3 regions of the Bacillus sp. T-10(2022) genome follow, and region 1 is predicted to be linked to each of the others. Evidence: riboswitches for the same ligand, from Rfam matches in the RefSeq annotation. Region 1 holds a riboswitch; each other region holds the start of a gene.
The links. Region 1 has a riboswitch for S-adenosylmethionine ahead of OSJ91_RS23110 (methionine ABC transporter ATP-binding protein). Riboswitches for the same ligand answer to the same signal wherever they lie in the genome.

Region 2: it holds a riboswitch for S-adenosylmethionine, as region 1 does, so the genes downstream of both, mtnW (2,3-diketo-5-methylthiopentyl-1-phosphate enolase) here and OSJ91_RS23110 (methionine ABC transporter ATP-binding protein) in region 1, are expected to answer to the same signal.
Region 3: it holds a riboswitch for S-adenosylmethionine, as region 1 does, so the genes downstream of both, mtnK (S-methyl-5-thioribose kinase) here and OSJ91_RS23110 (methionine ABC transporter ATP-binding protein) in region 1, are expected to answer to the same signal.

Annotation. Positions count from the first base shown of each region.
Region 1 covers NZ_CP113518.1:4,684,393-4,690,149, forward strand. The annotation lists gene OSJ91_RS23095 (M20 family metallopeptidase) at 1-941, opposite strand, end outside; gene OSJ91_RS23100 (MetQ/NlpA family ABC transporter substrate-binding protein) at 976-1,848, opposite strand; gene OSJ91_RS23105 (methionine ABC transporter permease) at 1,870-2,520, opposite strand; gene OSJ91_RS23110 (methionine ABC transporter ATP-binding protein) at 2,534-3,556, opposite strand; SAM riboswitch class I at 3,792-3,903, opposite strand; gene OSJ91_RS23115 (GNAT family N-acetyltransferase) at 4,044-4,511, opposite strand; gene OSJ91_RS23120 (NADPH-dependent FMN reductase) at 4,913-5,458, shown strand; gene OSJ91_RS23125 (glucose 1-dehydrogenase) at 5,527-5,757, opposite strand, start outside.
Region 2 covers NZ_CP113518.1:3,295,529-3,301,285, forward strand. The annotation lists gene OSJ91_RS16070 (CobW family GTP-binding protein) at 1-435, opposite strand, end outside; gene OSJ91_RS16075 (cupin domain-containing protein) at 1,493-2,026, opposite strand; gene OSJ91_RS16080 (methylthioribulose 1-phosphate dehydratase) at 2,051-2,680, opposite strand; gene OSJ91_RS16085 (2-hydroxy-3-keto-5-methylthiopentenyl-1-phosphate phosphatase) at 2,677-3,336, opposite strand; gene mtnW (2,3-diketo-5-methylthiopentyl-1-phosphate enolase) at 3,343-4,575, opposite strand; SAM riboswitch class I at 4,681-4,835, opposite strand; gene OSJ91_RS16095 (aminotransferase class I/II-fold pyridoxal phosphate-dependent enzyme) at 4,967-5,757, opposite strand, start outside.
Region 3 covers NZ_CP113518.1:3,301,531-3,307,287, reverse strand. The annotation lists gene OSJ91_RS16120 (lmo1851 family serine protease) at 1-1,073, shown strand, start outside; gene OSJ91_RS16115 (LCP family protein) at 1,188-2,078, shown strand; gene mtnA (S-methyl-5-thioribose-1-phosphate isomerase) at 2,170-3,216, opposite strand; gene mtnK (S-methyl-5-thioribose kinase) at 3,231-4,433, opposite strand; SAM riboswitch class I at 4,512-4,665, opposite strand; partial or broken gene OSJ91_RS16100 (carbon-nitrogen family hydrolase) at 4,737-5,520, opposite strand; gene OSJ91_RS16095 (aminotransferase class I/II-fold pyridoxal phosphate-dependent enzyme) at 5,621-5,757, shown strand, end outside.

The sequences.
Region 1 (5,757 bases):
GGAGCCACAGCTTCCCCTAATTGAGCGAGCTCTTCTTTTAACAGTTCATCCAGAACTGGATTAATCATAAAATCGAGCACTTCATTTTGGAAACGTTCAACTTTAACCGTGCTTCCTGTGGCAAGTGCTGCCCCTTCGGCAACAGCACGTATTTTATTGGACACTTCTTGGCAAAGTTTCCATGTTGTTGCTCTAATGTAAAACCTGGCGGAAGCATATTCAGGAATGATGTTAGGCGCTTCCCCGCCATTGGTAATGATTCCGTGAATCTTGACCTCGGCTGGGAGCTGCTGGCGCAAAGCATTAATGCCATTGAACAGCTGAATCACCGCGTCAAGTGCATTCACGCCTTCTTCAGGTGCAGCTGCTGCATGTGCTGACTTTCCGTAAAAATGAAAATCAAGGGGATCGACTGCCAAAAATGGACTTGTGACACGCGTTTGCCCGCCTGGATGGATAAGGATGGCCGCATCCACCCCATCAAATAGACCGTGCTTCACAAAGCTGCCTTTTGCACTTCCATTCGGCCCGCCCTCTTCAGCCGGTGTTCCGAAAACAATCACCTCTCCGCCCGTTTCCTCCAGTACTTGTGCCAAAGAAATGCCTGCTGCAACACTCGTTGTGCCGATGATATTATGGCCGCAAGCATGACCCAAACCCGGCAATGCATCATACTCGGCTAAAAAGGCAATTGTGGGACCTTTCTTTGAAGAGGTTTTTTTGGCGATGAATCCTGTTTCATGTCCGGCTATATTGCGGGTCACTTCAAATCCTTCATTTCGAAGTATTCCTGTTAATGTATCCGAAGCGAAGAATTCTTGATTCCCAATTTCGGGTTTAGCATGAATGGCTTGACTCGTTTCGATATATAATTTGGAATGAAGGTCGATGTGATCTTCAATAATCTGCCGATGCTGCTTTTGCACTAATTCTCTCGCCATACTCTTAATCTCCCCTTTTTCTTGAATCGATCCATTACTTTTCATTAGCTGGTTTTGTCCAAGCATCCTGGTAATTCACTAATTCATCTACAGAAACATATGCAGGAATGGTGTTTCCTTTAAACGTTTTTTTGATGAACGCTTCCACTTCTTTCGATTGATAAAGCTCCACTAATTTCTGCAACTCAGGACGATCGGAATTACCCTTTTTAACTGCAATGATATTAATATACGGTTTCGCCGTTTTACTTTCATGGAATAAAGAATCTTTTAAAGTAAGGCCTGCTTCGACGGCAAAGTTATTATTGATGGCTGAAGCATCGGCATCATCCAATAGACGAGGTGTATTGCCTGCAGCAACAGGTTGGATTTTCAAGTTTTTCGGATTTTCCCTAATGATTTCCAATGAACCCGATCCATTGAATTCCTCTTTCAATGTAATCAATCCAGCTTCCTGAAGAAGGAGTAGTGCACGGCCAAAGTTTGTTGCTTCATTCGGAACGGCAATCGTAGCGCCATCCGGAAGACTTTTAAGATCTTTATGTTTTTTAGAATAAAGGCCCATAGGTGCAATGACAGTCGACCCGATGGCCTCTAATTTCAGATTTTGGTCTTGAACGAATTCATCGAAGTAAGCGACCGTTTGGAATGAATTGGCATCAATTTCACCTTCACTTAACGCAAGGTTCGGTTGGATATAATCATTGAAAGTGACCAGTTCGATATTAAGCCCTTCCTCTTTCGCTATGTCGACAATGTATTCCCATGTTCTCGTATCCCCGCTGCTGACACCGACTTTCACTGTTTTCACATCATCCGAAACGCCTGATACACCTTCTTCTTTCCCGCATGCTGCAGACACTATGGCCAATGCCAATACTATGATCGTTAATAAGATTTTCTTCATTTCTCCTACCTCCTGTTATTTTTATCTTCTTCTGATTTTTCTTGAAATAAAATTCCCGGTGGATTGCAATAATTGAACGATGATCACGAGCGCCGCTACTGTGACGACCATCGTCATCGTATCGAACCTTTGATAACCGTAAGCCAAAGCTAGATCCCCGACCCCGCCTGCCCCGACGGCACCTGCCATGGCCGTAGCTCCAACAAGCCCGATAGTCGCTGTTGTAAATGTTAGGATCAACGAACTAAGTCCCTCGGGAATCAAAAAGCGATAAATGATTTGCCATGTCGTCGCACCCATCGCCTGAGCGGCCTCGATGATCCCTTTGTCCACTTCCAACAGGGAGTTCTCAACAAGCCGGGCAATATAAGGAGCCGCGTAAAAGATTAGCGGAACAATGGCCGCATTCATTCCGATCGCACTGCCTACAATCATTCTGGTAAGCGGAATAACTGCTACAAGCAAGATGATGAAAGGAACCGACCGCAATATATTGATGATCGGGTTCAATACATTAAAAATCCATTTATTCTCCAGGATGTGACCCTTTCTTGTAATGACAAGCAGGATACCGAGCGGAAGCCCGATCAATCCGGAAAACACCAATGAAATGGCTACCATATAAAGTGTGTCACCGAAAGCTGTCAACAACTGCTCTGCTGTAATTTCCATTCCCCAAAGCGTATTACCCATTTATCTGCACCTCCTGGACGAGAATCCCCTCATCTTTAATATATTGATAAGCCTTATCCACCTCATTTTTGTTCCCTGTCACTTCGATGATCAAATTCCCGAAAGGCGTTTCCTGAATTTCAGAAATATTGGCTGATAAAACACTTAAATGAACGTCATATTTCTTCGAGATCGTTGAAAGTAAAGGAGTACCCGAAGTAGTCCCAATAAAATTAATTTTCCAAATAATCGGGATATGGGATCCTATGCTTTTTAGGAAACTTTGTGGAATTTCGTCATGTATGACCGTTCTCACGAAGTTTTTTGCAATATCCGTTTGCGGCTTCGCAAACACTTCGAAAACCGAACCTTGTTCAACGACGCATCCGCCCTCCATGACCGCTACCTTATTGCAAATTTCCCTGATGACAGACATCTCATGAGTGATTAGCAGAATGGTAATATTGTATTCTTTATTAATTTTCTTTAAGAGCTGCAGAACGGCACTCGTTGTTTGTGGATCCAATGCCGACGTAGCTTCATCACACAATAAGATCGATGGATTCGTAGCCAAAGCTCTCGCAATGCCGATCCGCTGCTTTTGACCTCCCGATAATTGATCCGGATAACTCTTCGCCTTGCTCGATAAGCCAACGAACTCCAACAGCTCGCCTACACGGTTTTTGATTTCCTTAGCCGGAGTTCCCGATAAAACCAGCGGCATAGCAATGTTATCAAAAACAGTCTTGGAGTTTAGCAAGTTGAAATGCTGAAAAATCATCCCGATTTTTTTCTTTTCTACCCGTAATTCCTTCTGGCTTAATTTGATTAAATCCTTGCCCCCAACAATCACCGAACCATCTGAAGGATCTTCAAGCAAGTTGACCAGCCTGATCAACGTACTCTTTCCGGCCCCGCTATAACCGACTACACCGAATATATCCCCCTTTTCCACTGTCAAATTAATGCCCTTCAAAGCCTCGACAGTCTGTTTCTTTGTTTGATAAACCTTTTTAACATTTTGAAACTCAATCATCCAATCTCCCCCATGTTGTTTATTTGTACGAATTCATTATCCAGTGAGAAGAGCTTTGCAAAGTTTCATAATGATAGGGTTAAATTCGAAACTCACGAGTAATTGCACCAATTCTCCAAATAACCATATACATTTTGAATAAACAAAAGAGGCCTCTTCCGTCGTCAGACAGAAGAGGCCTCTTTTAGACATAAAAAAGAGTAAACTCTTAATTTAATTATCTAAGAAAAGCTCCTTCTTATCTTTCAAACTTTCGTCCGTTGGAATTAGCACAGTATTTTTACAAAAGTAAAAACCCGCTGCCGAGGTATCATAGGGCCAAGTCCCTCCACATCTCTTGATAAGAATTAACGTTATATTTAATTATGTCCTTCACTATATATTCTAATTTCTCTAAAGTCAACCATATTTTTCACCGTTTAAAATATTTTCACAGTATAGTGAATTGATAATTTTTAATTATATTAATATAATTAAAAATTATATTTTATATTGATTTGCTCATTCTCCATACAAGGTGTTTTTGACTTTCCTCCCTTATCTTCATCATGCCTGAATTCGTATATAAACGAATCGCCCTTTGATTATCCGGAGAAACCCTTAAATGGTATTCGGATACATTAAATTGCCTGAAAAAGTTTTCTGCATAGCGAACCAATTCCTTGCCAAGGCCTTTACTGCGATATTCGGGAATAAGATAAAATAGATCTACATAGCCGATCTCAGTTCCTTCATACCCCCGAATTCGAAGTTCCATTTGTCCAATCGGTACTTGGTCATTTTCAAGGATCACCTGTCCCCCAGGAAATTTGCGGACCCTTTCTTCCATTCGTTGCAGATATGTATTTTCATCTCCAAAACCAGCTTCAGTTCCAAAACTTACAACAAAGGAATCTTTCCTGAATTTAACGATAATATCTTTGTCTTTGTCCGTATCAATGGTCCGAAAGATCAACTTTACCCACCCCTATTATTTTAGTGAAATAGTTATCAAGCAAATAAACTCATTTTACTTACACTTTTTATGATATTTCATTATTTACTTTTACAAGCGTCTTATTTCATTTTTTCTGAAAGGATTTTGCCTTAATCCCTATAGGAATGGCCATAATATTAAATTAAAAACAAATGCAATATTGTTGGGAGAGGTCTAGTAATGGGGATTGGGTAGGCACATATAATTTTTGAGTCTAACTTTGCAGGGTATGAATGTTCGAGAGGAATTTTGTTTATTCAGCTCCAACTCAACTTTTTCCCAAGCATCCTTTTTCCCTTTCATTTATATTCCAATTATAATAGGTAAGTGGAACATATTTACATGATTATCCATTATAAAAATCATTGGAGGTATTGAAGATGAAAGTTGTTGCAATAGTGGGAAGTATCCGTAAAGAGTCTTACAACCTTAAGCTTGCCAAATATATTCAATCTAGATATCAAGATCGGTTCGATCTCGAAATCTTGAACATTCGGGATTTACCTTTTTATGATCAAGATATTGAAAATGACCCTCCATTAGTTGTAAAAGAATTTAAAAGTAAAGTGGCCGAAGCAGATGCAGTCTTGTGGGTAACACCTGAATACAACGGTACGATTCCAGGAGTATTGGGCAATGCAATCGATTGGTTATCACGTGTCGATAAAGTCTTGATCGGAAAACCATCATGGATCATGGGTGCGTCAATGGGGCAATTAGGAACGGTTAAAGCTCAATTGCATTTGCGTGAAATCTTATTCGCAATAGGCATCTCCTCCCCACTCCTTCCCGGGAATGAAGTATATGTTGGTGCAGTGCATGACAAAATCGATAACGAAGGCAAACTTACACATGAGTCGACTGTCCATTTTATCGATACGGTCGTCGATAATTTCATTAGCTGGTATAATCATCATACTCGTTAATGCTTTTAAAACAAGAATCCCAGCAGGATTAAACCTGCTGGGATTCTTGTTGCATCATAAAACAAAATTCATCCTCTTCCAGCTTGGAACGCTGGGTATTTTGTCATTCCGCCGTCAGCGAAAAGAGTGATACCCGTTACATAACTGGACTCTGAAGATGCCAGCCATGCAGCAACCGCAGCAATTTCTTCAGGCTTTCCGATATACCCCATCGGAATCATGCTTTCAAGATCCTTTTTCTTTTCGGGATCTTCAAGCTTGTCTGCATTTATTGGTGTGGCGATGGCTCCAGGACCAAT
Region 2 (5,757 bases), 1.4 Mb from region 1:
GGCAAGCAGCTGTCGAAGCTGCGGGGACAGCTCCTCGCGATCGCGCCACCTTAATAAATCGACCACCGTGATAATCCCTTTATACTCCAGCCTTTTGGCGAAAATCGGTGACATGATGCCGTCCAATACTTCAACTGGATGAGCAGCGCCCGTCGTTTCAATATAAACCGCATCCAGGTCATTTTCGGTTAGCAATTCATGAAGCTGAACCTCCAGTTTATCTTGAATTGTGCAGCAGATGCACCCGTCAAACAACTCCTTCAGAGGCACCCCATCACCAATGAGTCCGCTGTCAACCGATACACTGCCGAGCTCATTTAAAAGCACGGCCACTTTTCTGCCCGCGTCACTTTCCTGCTTTAATATATTTCGAAGAAGCGTCGTTTTCCCGCTGCCGAGAAAGCCGCCCAATATGTACACTTCGGTTGTTTTCATTCTTATCTGCTCCTATGATCCGGTTAAATTCGATTCGGTTAAATTTTATCATACTTATCTTACTAAAGCACTTGCCGGATTCACAAAAAAAAACAGCCCGTAAGCTGGTTTCGGACATAGACAAAGTCGAAGAAAAGCGAGTTCGACTGAGGTTTTTTATTTAAAAACGTCCAGTCGATTTCAGAAATCCGCTCCCTTTCCGCCGACTGTCTGCCGAGCCTCCTCGACGAAAGCGTCTGTGGGGTCTCGGCTAGCCAGTTATTCGGCAGGAGTGTCGCAAATTTCTTCAATCCAATGAGGATTAGAGTATAAAACTATTAAGACCGGATTACTATATTCGAGCGTTCGCGAGATTTTTTGACCTTCATCTCACTATTCGGACTCCGAACACCATTTTGTTGCCAAACTGAAATCACGGAGTCCATCTTCGTGGTTACAGACTGTAGGCAAACTCTATGAAAACTCAGTTTGCCTACAGTGTTTTATTTAAAAAGTTCAGTTGATTTCAGAAATCTGCTCTCTTTCCGCCGACTGTCTGACACGCCTCATCGGCGCAAGCTCCTATGGTGTCTCGGCTAGCCAGTTATTCGGCAGGAGTGTCGCAAATTTCTTCAATCCAATGAAGATTAGAGGAAAAAACCATTAAGGATAATCTGGTTGTTTTTAAATCATGGTTCGAGATGAGACCATTCCGAACGCTTTTGACTGCAAAATGAAACAAGCCGGATGGCTTGTTTCAGAATGAAGATAAACTCGAAGAAAAGCGAGTTCGACTGCAGTTTTTTATTTAATAATGTCCAGTCGATTTCAGAAATCCGTTCCCTTTCCGCCGACTGCCTGCCAAGCCTCTTCGGCGCAAGCGCCTGTGGTGTCTTTTCTAGCCAGTTATTCGGCAGGAGTGTCGCAAATTTCTTCAATCCAATAAGGATTACAGGAAAAAACCATTAAGGATAATCTGGTCTTGTTTTTTAAAATCCTGGTTAGGGATGAGACCATTCCGACTTCCCTTTTGTCGACAAATTGAACCAAGCCCTTAAGCTGGTTTTTCAACATTGATTCATGCTTGAACTTCGTCTTTTTCGTAAATCGGCACCCATCCTGCCGCTGTAACGAAAATGCGGACAGCAACAGTTTTCCTATCTTCTGCAAGCGTAAAATAATGTCTTGTTGATTCTGGTACACTAATAAGATCACCTGGATTAAGGCGCACATCAAACCACTGTTTATCCTTGCCTTCGATGGCAAAGATACTCGTTCCGCCTGCTATGAAACGCACTTCATCATCTTCATGGTGATGTTCCTGCTTAAAGTTTTCAAGCATTTGATCCAAGTTCGGATTCGCATCGGATAATGTGATGATATCATGCGCTTTATAGCCTCTTCTTTCGGAGATTTCCGCTATCTCTGATTGGAATGCTACAAGGATTTCCTCCTTGTCAGCATCTGTTAGATCGTATTTTTCCACGAGATGGGCCGGTAATTTAGAAATGTCCCACTGCTCATAAATAACCCCTTGTGTTTCTAAAAATCCTTTTACCTGTTCACCGTTTTCAATAACCTCGTTTGTTTCATGGAATCTGATCGTCGCCATCATTCATTCCTCCTCTATGAGTGTTTATCTTAAAGAACCTGCAAACGCCTTTTGTTGATTAAGCAACAGTTGATATTGAAATAAAAATTCGCAAGCTTCAAGTATTCTCTTTGCTTCGAGTCCGCTTTTACCCCAAACCGTAATACCATGATTGCGGATCAGCACGGCGCCAGAGTCTTCTTCGACATGTGGCTCGAACTTATCGGATAACAGCGGAATGTCAGCATGATTATATATGATTGGAATCCGAAGTTCCGAATCTTCATCCCACCGACCGGTTGCTTTAATGATTTCATGATTACGAAAAGAAACTTGGCCTTCATCTCCGTACAATTCGGATATCACATTATTTTCAACTGTATGGACATGGAGTACACAGTTCGCATTCGTTTTCCGGTAAATGACTGTATGAAGTAAAGTTTCGGCCGATGGTCTTAGGTTCGTTTCTTCAACTGGCTTTCCTTTTAAATCCACCAGTAAAAAGTCCGAATCCGATTGCTTCCTTTTATCCTTACCGCTTGCCGTAATATAAAAGAAAGGGCTTTTGGGCTCCCGAATGGACAAGTTCCCGCTAGTTCCCATAAACCAATCCCTTTCGGCCAGTTCAGCTTTAATGTCTGCCAGCTCCTGCCATTCTTTAGAATGATTGTTCACGCTTTAACCACCTTCTGCTGCTTTAAAATATCAATTACATCAAAAAACGTTTCAAATCCTTGATGTGGAATCCCTTCCCTATCGCATTTTTCAAGCAGTATGTCACGGGCTATGACAAAATCGGCCTGTTTTGCAGCTTCAAAATCCGTTACCGAATCTCCAATAACGAATTTAAAATCTTCCGCACCCGTAATTTCCCTCATAATGGATGGCTTGCAGCAACCGCAATCATTATTACATTGATCATCACAAGTATGTGGCCACTCAATATAAATCTTTTCCTTATCAAAAAATGCATGGTTGCAATAAACGGACTCTGTTGGCAAGATATCATTTAAAAGCGGTGCAATGAAAAAATCCATGCCCCCGCTTACAATATATAAAGGGATGTTGGCTTGTTTCGTATACTCAACGAATTCATAAAACCCTGGACGAATGCCGGCCGTCTTTCTTACATATTGGATGATGTCATCCTTCAAGCCGCTATCAAGCAGGGAAAACATATCCCCTACTCCTGAAGATATACTGATTTTTTGCTGAAGGACACCGTCTTTCAACGCTTCCCATTCCGGAGGCGCAAATTTCTTCATGATTGAAATGATATTATCCGTGTTGGTGATCGTTCCGTCAAAATCACAAAAGATGATCGGTTTCATTATTTCTTATAGGCCTCCCCATAACACAAGAGCTTTTTTTAGTGTTTCATTCTCAAGCGCCGCTTCAGATAGGTCCTTTCCTGCCAGTACGGCTTCTACAGCAGAACGGAAAGCCTTTGCCCCGCCCTCTGCTCCATCAGGATGCCCGTGAATTCCACCTCCGGCATTAATCACACTATCGATTCCAAAATCCTTGATTAGGTCCGGAACCATGCCCGGATGAATGCCAGCAGAAGGAACAGGGAAAGCTTTTTTCCATGAAAGTTCATCTTTTGTCAGAGCTTCAGCAATCGCCAAGGTTTCCTTTTTTTCAAGTGCGACACTTCCATAAGGGGATGGGAACAAGGATAAATCCGCACCTGATAACCTTACTAATTTACCAAGCAATAATGGATAGCCGACCCCATAAAATGATGAAGCTGCCAATGCCCCGCTATATGCGGGGTGCGCCATGATCGGCAGCTTGATACGATCATGTTCACTCAAGGCCTGCAATACATCCAAACCATATGTATGAACGTTGAACAACAAGGCATCTGCCCCTGCATCAGCTGCTTGCTCTGCTTTATCCAATAATTCAAATGTTTTCCCTGATAGATTGACAGCATATAAAGTTCGGTGGCCAGTGGTTTCATAGACTTCATTCAATATTCTTTTTCCCGTTTTTATTCTATCGAAAAATGGAGTCAGGTCCTGGTCGAAGAGGATCTCATCATCTTTAACTAGGTCGACACCTCCTAATGCTTGTTGCCTCAGTTGCTCATTATGGAATGTTAGGTCTCTTCCTAATACACCTTTAAAGATGCTCATCACCAGGGGCCGGTTATATACGCCAACCTTTTCCCTAATGCCTTCAATGCCAAATTGCGGCCCTGGAAAGGCTTTTTGAATATCACCGACAAAATCCAAGTCGATAAGTTTTATTTCTCCATCCAATGAAAGTTTGCCGAAGACCGTCGTGAGGATTGCAGGTAAATCATTGGAGAAATTCCTTGCCGGATAGGCAATTTTAATAAGCGAACGGTATACTTTACGATTAAAGTAGCTGTTTGCCCTCTCTTCTTCAGAAAGTGGTGTCACCGATACGACGCGTCCCTTATGTTTTTCCAGTTGTTTCTGGACCAAATGGGGCAGGTCCGTCCATGTTCCGACAGTCAATCCCAAGGCAATGCTCTCTGCTTTTTTCTCATGATTTCCCTTAGAATCATGAATTAAATATGTAGCGACTATCTCGCTCATTTGATCACTCCTATATCACGTTAGTAAACTCTCGATGTCATTAACCTGAACTGGTCTCAAAATGGAAAAAGCCCCTTCATAAAGAAGAGGCTTTAAAAAGCCATCTTCTTATCTCCCAGCCATTGGCTGCAAGAATTAGCACCGTGCCTTGTGGATTTCAAGAAAAATCCGGCGAAGAATTCCGCCCCATTTTACAATGGAATTACGGTCGGTTGCTGGGGCTTCATAGGGCTAGTCCCTCCACCTGCTCAAAATAAGAAAACGCTGATATATAAATTTGCATCCAAGTATCGAAAGATTAAGAATTTATTTTGTATTCTGACAGGTAATCCCTACTTTGTCAATAAGTTTTAACTATTTAAGGGTGAATTAATCGGATATATCATTGTGGTTAAAATAATTTTAATCTACTTATCCGTTCCACAGCCTCTTTCAGCCGATCTTCCGAAGTCAGCAGCCCTACCCTGACGTATCCTTCGCCAAATTCACCGAATCCATTTCCTGCGGCAACAGCAACGTGGGCATGCGTTAATAAATAGTCTGCAAAACGCTCGGACGTAAAACCTTTAGGTACTTTGAGCCAGGCAAAAAATGATGCCGCAGGAGCTTTGACATCCCAGCCGATTGCCCTCAATCCCTCAATGAAAACATTCCTTCGCCCCTCGTACATCTGCACTAACTGCTCTACACAGCTCTGCGAGTCAAGCAAAGCGCTTGCCGCAGCTTCTTGTATCGCCGGGAAGAGACTCACATAAAGATGGTCTTGTAATAGTTCAAGAGCTTCTATGACACTCTTATTCCCCACTGCGAAGCCGACTCTCCACCCTGCCATATTGTATGTTTTCGATAGTGTGTATATTTCTATTCCTATTTCCTTCGCTCCCTCTGACTGGAGATAGCTTACCGGTTTTTTACCGTCGAATCCTATCGCTCCATAAGCGAAGTCGTGGACCACACAAATTGAATGCTCTTTTGCAAAAGAGACGGTCTCATCAAAGAAACTTTCAGTTGCAGAAGCACCTGTGGGATTGTTCGGATAGTTCAAGAACATCATTTTCGCTTTATCAAGTACTTCTTTATGTATGTCACTGTATTTTGGAAGAAAATCATTTTCTTCTGTCAAGGGCATGAATTCGGTCTTTGCCTGGGCTAAAACAACACCGGAAAGATAATCCGGATAGC
Region 3 (5,757 bases), 1.4 Mb from region 1:
ATGGACAAATCATGGTCGTCTCACCTATAAAAGGGTCCCCAGCAGAAAAAGCGGGGGTAAAGCCGAATGATATCATTTTAAGTGTGGACGGTAAAAGCGTTGAAGGGCTAAGCTCTTCTGAAGCTGTCCTGAAAATCAGGGGCGAGAAGGGTACGAAAGTGGATCTATCCATCTCAAGAGCTGGTGAGTCGGAACCGATTGAGCTCACCATTAAACGGGACACAATTCCGATTGAGACGGTTTATGCGGAAATGCTTGATGATGGAGTTGCCAAGATTCAAGTGACCAGTTTTTCCGAACATACAGTCCAAGAGCTGAAAACGGCGCTTGAAGAAATGTCGAAGAAGGATATGAAGGGTCTCGTATTGGATTTGCGGGGAAACCCGGGGGGACTGCTTGATCAAGCAATAGAAATGGCAAGCCTGTTCATACCTAATGGGGAAGTGGTTCTTCAAGTTGAGGAGCGCAGCGGGAAAAAACAAGTCTATAAATCGGAGAATGATGGAGAACTGAAAATCCCGGTAGTCGTGTTGATTGATGACGGAAGTGCCAGTGCTTCTGAAATCGTTGCAGCGGCTGTCAGTGAATCTGCGGACATTCCATTGATTGGTGTCAAGTCATTTGGGAAAGGGACAGTGCAGACTGCCGAAGACTTTGAAGATGGATCTAACTTCAAATATACGGCAGCTAAATGGTTGACTCCTGAAGGCAATTGGATTCATAAAAAAGGGATCAAGCCGGATATTACTGTGAAGCTTCCTGGTTATGCCAGCCTTCCGTACATTTCGCCCGATAAGGAATTGAAAGCATCTGATTCTTCGAGTGAAGTGAAAGCTGCTGAAGAGATGCTGAAGGAAGCGGGACATGATCCGGGTAAGGTAGATGGATTCTTTGATGAAGCAACAACGAATGCGGTCACAGCATTCCAAAGGGAACAAAAAATTAAAGAAACTGGCACCATTAAAGATGATACTACCGTGAAATTGATGCAGGTCATCCAGGAGAAAATCCTTAAGAATGACACACAAGTGAAAAAGGCGGTAGAAGTATTAAAGAAAGAAATCAATAAATGATTTTGCCCGAATAGCCTGTCAGCGATTATCGTTGGCAGGCTTTTTTTGTCGTTTAATGCATAGGATTCCAATATTAGGCAGAGAATAGGGGTAATTTTCCGATGAGGTGAGGTAATGAGAGAAAAGGTATTGTTCATAAATCTATTGATCTTGATTCTGGCAGGCTGCACTTATGCCCCTTTACCCAAACAAAATGGAAATGCAGGTACGGAAAAAAAACTAACCAAAGAAGAGAACCAGGAAAGTGTGAAAACATTTCTGTTAATTGGTGTTGATACAAGGGGAGAGGAAAAATCTCGATCAGATGCGATTATACTGGCAAAATACTTTCCTGAGCAGGAAAAACTGAAGCTGGCTTCGATTATGCGTGATAGTTATGTGAAAATCCCCGGGAATAAATCAGGATATAACAAAATAAATGCAGCTTATTATTATGGTGGAAGGGAACTTCTCAAGAAAACCATACAGGAAAACTTTGGTGTCAAGGTCGATCATGTAGCGGTAATTGACTTTCAGGGATTCGTGAAGATGGTCGATTTACTTGCACCTGAGGGGGTAGCGGTGAATGTGGACCAGGAAATCATTGATGATATGAGCATTCAAGCAAGCGTCGGTAAAAATGTTTTACATGGGGAGGAAATATTGAAATATGTCCGTTTTAGACATGACGATGAAAGTGATTTTGGAAGGGTTGAGCGTCAACAAGAAGTAATGGTTCAATTAAAAACAGCGTTTATAAATCAAATCTCGTCCTTCGAAGGGATGGCAGCCCTTCCTAATATAATCGAACAAGGACTCTCGTACTTGGATACAGATATTGGACTGAAAACAATAATGGAAATGGGTCCAAAAGCCGTCTTCCATACACCGGACACCGTCGAAACCTTAAGGGTTCCAGTGGAAGGAAGCTTTAAAGATGAAATATATCCCCAGTCCGGAGCAGTTTTGGAAATAGACTACACTAAAAATAAGAAGGCACTTCAGGAGTTCTTTTCCAAAAAATAAAAATTGTATTGTGGACCTCGCAAGAATAATCACAAAAACGAGAGGGATACGAAATCCTTCTCGTTTTTTATCATCAATAAAGCAACCTGGATCATTTAACAAAAAGCGGGATGTTTTTAATGAAATCCGGTGTTATGATGCCATTTTCGGTAATGATGCTGGTAATTAGATGATTCGGTGTAACGTCAAAGGCTGGATTGAAAGTCTTCACGTTTTCAGGAGCAATCCTAACACCTTGAATGAAGGTGATTTCCGCTTCATTCCGTTCTTCGATCGGGATGGAAGTACCGGACTCGAGAGTAAGGTCGAATGTGGTTGATGGTGCGGCCACGTAAAAAGGGATACCAAAGTGCTTGGCTAATATGGCCAATCCCAATGTCCCGATTTTATTGGCTGTATCTCCATTAGCCGCAATTCTGTCGGCACCGACGATGATTCCATTTATTCCTTTCTGGTGAATCGTATGGGCAGCCATATTATCAGAAATTAATGTGACATCCACCCCCGCTTGCATCAATTCCCAAGCAGTCAAACGCGCCCCTTGCAGGACAGGCCTGGTTTCACATGCATACACTTTTAGCGGAAAGTCCTTTTCTTTAGCCAGGTGGAAGGGAGCCAAAGCTGTGCCATACCGAGCCGTGGCAATTCCCCCAGCGTTGCAATGCGTTAGAATGGAATCTCCTCTAGTGAATAAGGATAAACCATGTTCCCCGATTTTCCTGCACATTTCTTCATCTTCAGCAAAGATGGCTTTAGCCTCCGATACAAGTGCTTCCTTGGCAGTTGAAATGCTTTGCGTAGCTTGCAGAGTATTTTCCATCCTCCTTAACGCCCAAAAAAGGTTGACAGCAGTTGGCCGTGAAGAGGCGAGTTTTTCAATATGCCTCGCTACATTTTTCTTGAATTCCGCTAATTCAGCGGTTGTTTCCTGTTTGGCACCAAGTGCAACACCAAATGCTGCCGTCAGTCCAATTGCTGGGGCACCGCGAACTTTTAATGTCAAAATGCTGTCATATACATCATCAACAGAATGAAGTTCAATAAATTCAGTTATGGAAGGCAGGGCTTGTTGATTTAATAATGTAATATGGGAATCAGCCCATTGTACCGAATAAGGTAATGGTGCTAGTTTTGTCATGTGCAGGTCTCCTTTTAAATGGTTGAATAAGATGGCAGTGTACGTTGCTTCAACGCTTCAATTACAGCTGGAACATCCAATTCTTCTCGTTTTTTAATTAAAAAAGCACCAATTTCCAATGTAGCCGTTTTGGCAGCGATCCTTGTTTCTTTATCTTCAATGACATTTAAATCGGCAACATGGGAAAGTCCGATGGTTCGCCGAATCATTTCACAGCCGGCAAAGCCGAATGCATCTTTTTTGAATTTTGTCAGTAAATAAGGCAGATAACCTTTCACATGGCGAAATGGGCTTTTATTTTGGCCTTCCCATAATTCGGAATAAGTTTCTTCAAAGGCATTCCAAAATTCATTAAGGTGTGTGAAAATCTCTTCCTTTCCAGCGCTATTACGTGTGACTGCCTGAAAGAGAAGGTTGGCGGTGTATTGACCAAGGTCAAAACCAACTGGACCATAAAAAGCGAATTCCGGATCGATAACCTTTGTTTCAGTTTCACTTGCAAATATACTTCCAGTATGTAAATCACCATGAAGCAAGGCTTCCTGCTCGGTTTCAAAGCTTTGTTTCAGCTTAGCGACCTCAAGGATCACTTCTTTATCATTCCATATATTTTTGGCGGCATCTGTCAATTCCACCTCGAAATCTCCCGGGAGTTCCTCAAAAAATGGATCCGTGAAAATAAAGACCTCAGTGATTTTGCAGAGTTCGGGATTCGTGAAATGTCGGGCCACTTCCTTTTTCGCAGAGGGTTCTAAATGATAATCGGATGTATAAAATGCCGTTTTCGCAACATATTCACCAATATGCTGAGAAAGCAATGGGTATGAATCTCCTTCGATCAATCCTGTTCTAACGATTTTCAAGTGCGATAAATCCTCCATGACCGTGATGGCAAGCTGTTCATCAGAATAATAGACTTGCGGTACGAATTCTGGGCAATAACTTCTGAAATGAATCAACGCATTCGCCTCAATCGCAGCTCTTTTCAATGTCAGCGGCCAGCTTTCGCCAAGTACCTTGGCATAAGGGACCGCTTGTTTAATTATAATTCCTTTATTTGTGACTGTGTCTGTAATATGAAAAACATAATTTAAGTTTCCATCGCCGATTTCTTTACATGTTAAACTTGCATCCGCATTGACCAACCCAAGTTTTTTTGCAAGGGTTATAGCTGTTTCGTTTGTCAATCTCTTAAAATTTGAATGGTTTTGAGTCATTCTTTTCCCCTCCGGATTCAAAATAAGAATAAAAAAGCCTCTTTCATATAGAAAGAGGCAGAAGTTTTGGCTTCGGACCTCTTATCTTCCAGAATATGAATTCTGGTGGAATTAGCACCGTGCTCTGTGGATTTTATAATCCGGCGGTGAATCCGCCCCATTTCACAATGGTATTACAGTCGGTTGCTGGGCTTCATAGGGCCTTTATCCCTCAGCCTGCTCTTGATAAGAGTAAATGTTTTCTGAAATTTTAATCTTCGGGAAAATAATATCAACTTTTTAAATAGTTTGTCAATGGGTAAATTAATAAAAATCAGGACGACGATCTTCGAATACAGGTATTTTGTTACGTGCATCCGAAACTTTATTGAAGTCCAAGGTGCCTGTCAGGAGTTCGTTTCCTTCTCCGGCTTCACTTATGATATTTCCCCAAGGATCAATTATCAAGGAATGACCGGCAAATATATTATTGACATCAGAGCCTGAGCGATTAACGGCTACAACATAGGCTTGGTTCTCGATGGCACGGCTAATCAATAAGGCTCTCCAGTGATCGAGTCTCGGCTTTGGCCATTCAGCCGTAACGAATAGAACTTCGGCGCCTTTAGCGGTATGGGCTCGCTGCCATTCAGGGAAACGGATGTCATAACAAATGAAACCAGCACATATTTTTTCATCAAGAGTAAATAAACCATCCTTTTCTCCTGGCTTCAGGAAATGATGTTCATCCATTAACTGAAATAAGTGAAGCTTATCATATTCTTTTATGAGATTTCCCTGTTTATCGATGATGATCATGGTGTTATAGATTCCCTTGCTCGTTTTTTTCGCAATGGAACCGCCTACGATGTGAATCTCGTGTTTCCTTGCCTGTGTTTTAAGAAATTCAATCGTTTTTTCGGCCTCTTGATCAGCAATCTCATTTAACCTGCTTAAGTCGTATCCGGTTGTCCAAAGCTCTGGTAAAATGACGATATCGGGTTCCGACCGTGCTGCTTTTTCCAACCATTGTTCGGCAACCTGAAAATTGATATCCGGTTGCCCGAATGGCTATATCCATTTGAATACAAGCTATTTTCCACTTCATCGTTTAAAACCCCCATATGTAAAAAATGCTTTACAAGACTATGATAAACATATATCATTTGTGACTAGAATTTCAAGAAATTTCAGAGAAGGTGTATAAAATGGTGCAATTCGAAAAATCCAGACAGCTTCAGGACCTGCCTAAGCAGTTTTTTGCCTCACTAGTCGCAAAAGTCAATGCCATCACGGAGCAAGGACATGATGTCATTAATTTAGGCCAGGGAAATCCTGATCAGCC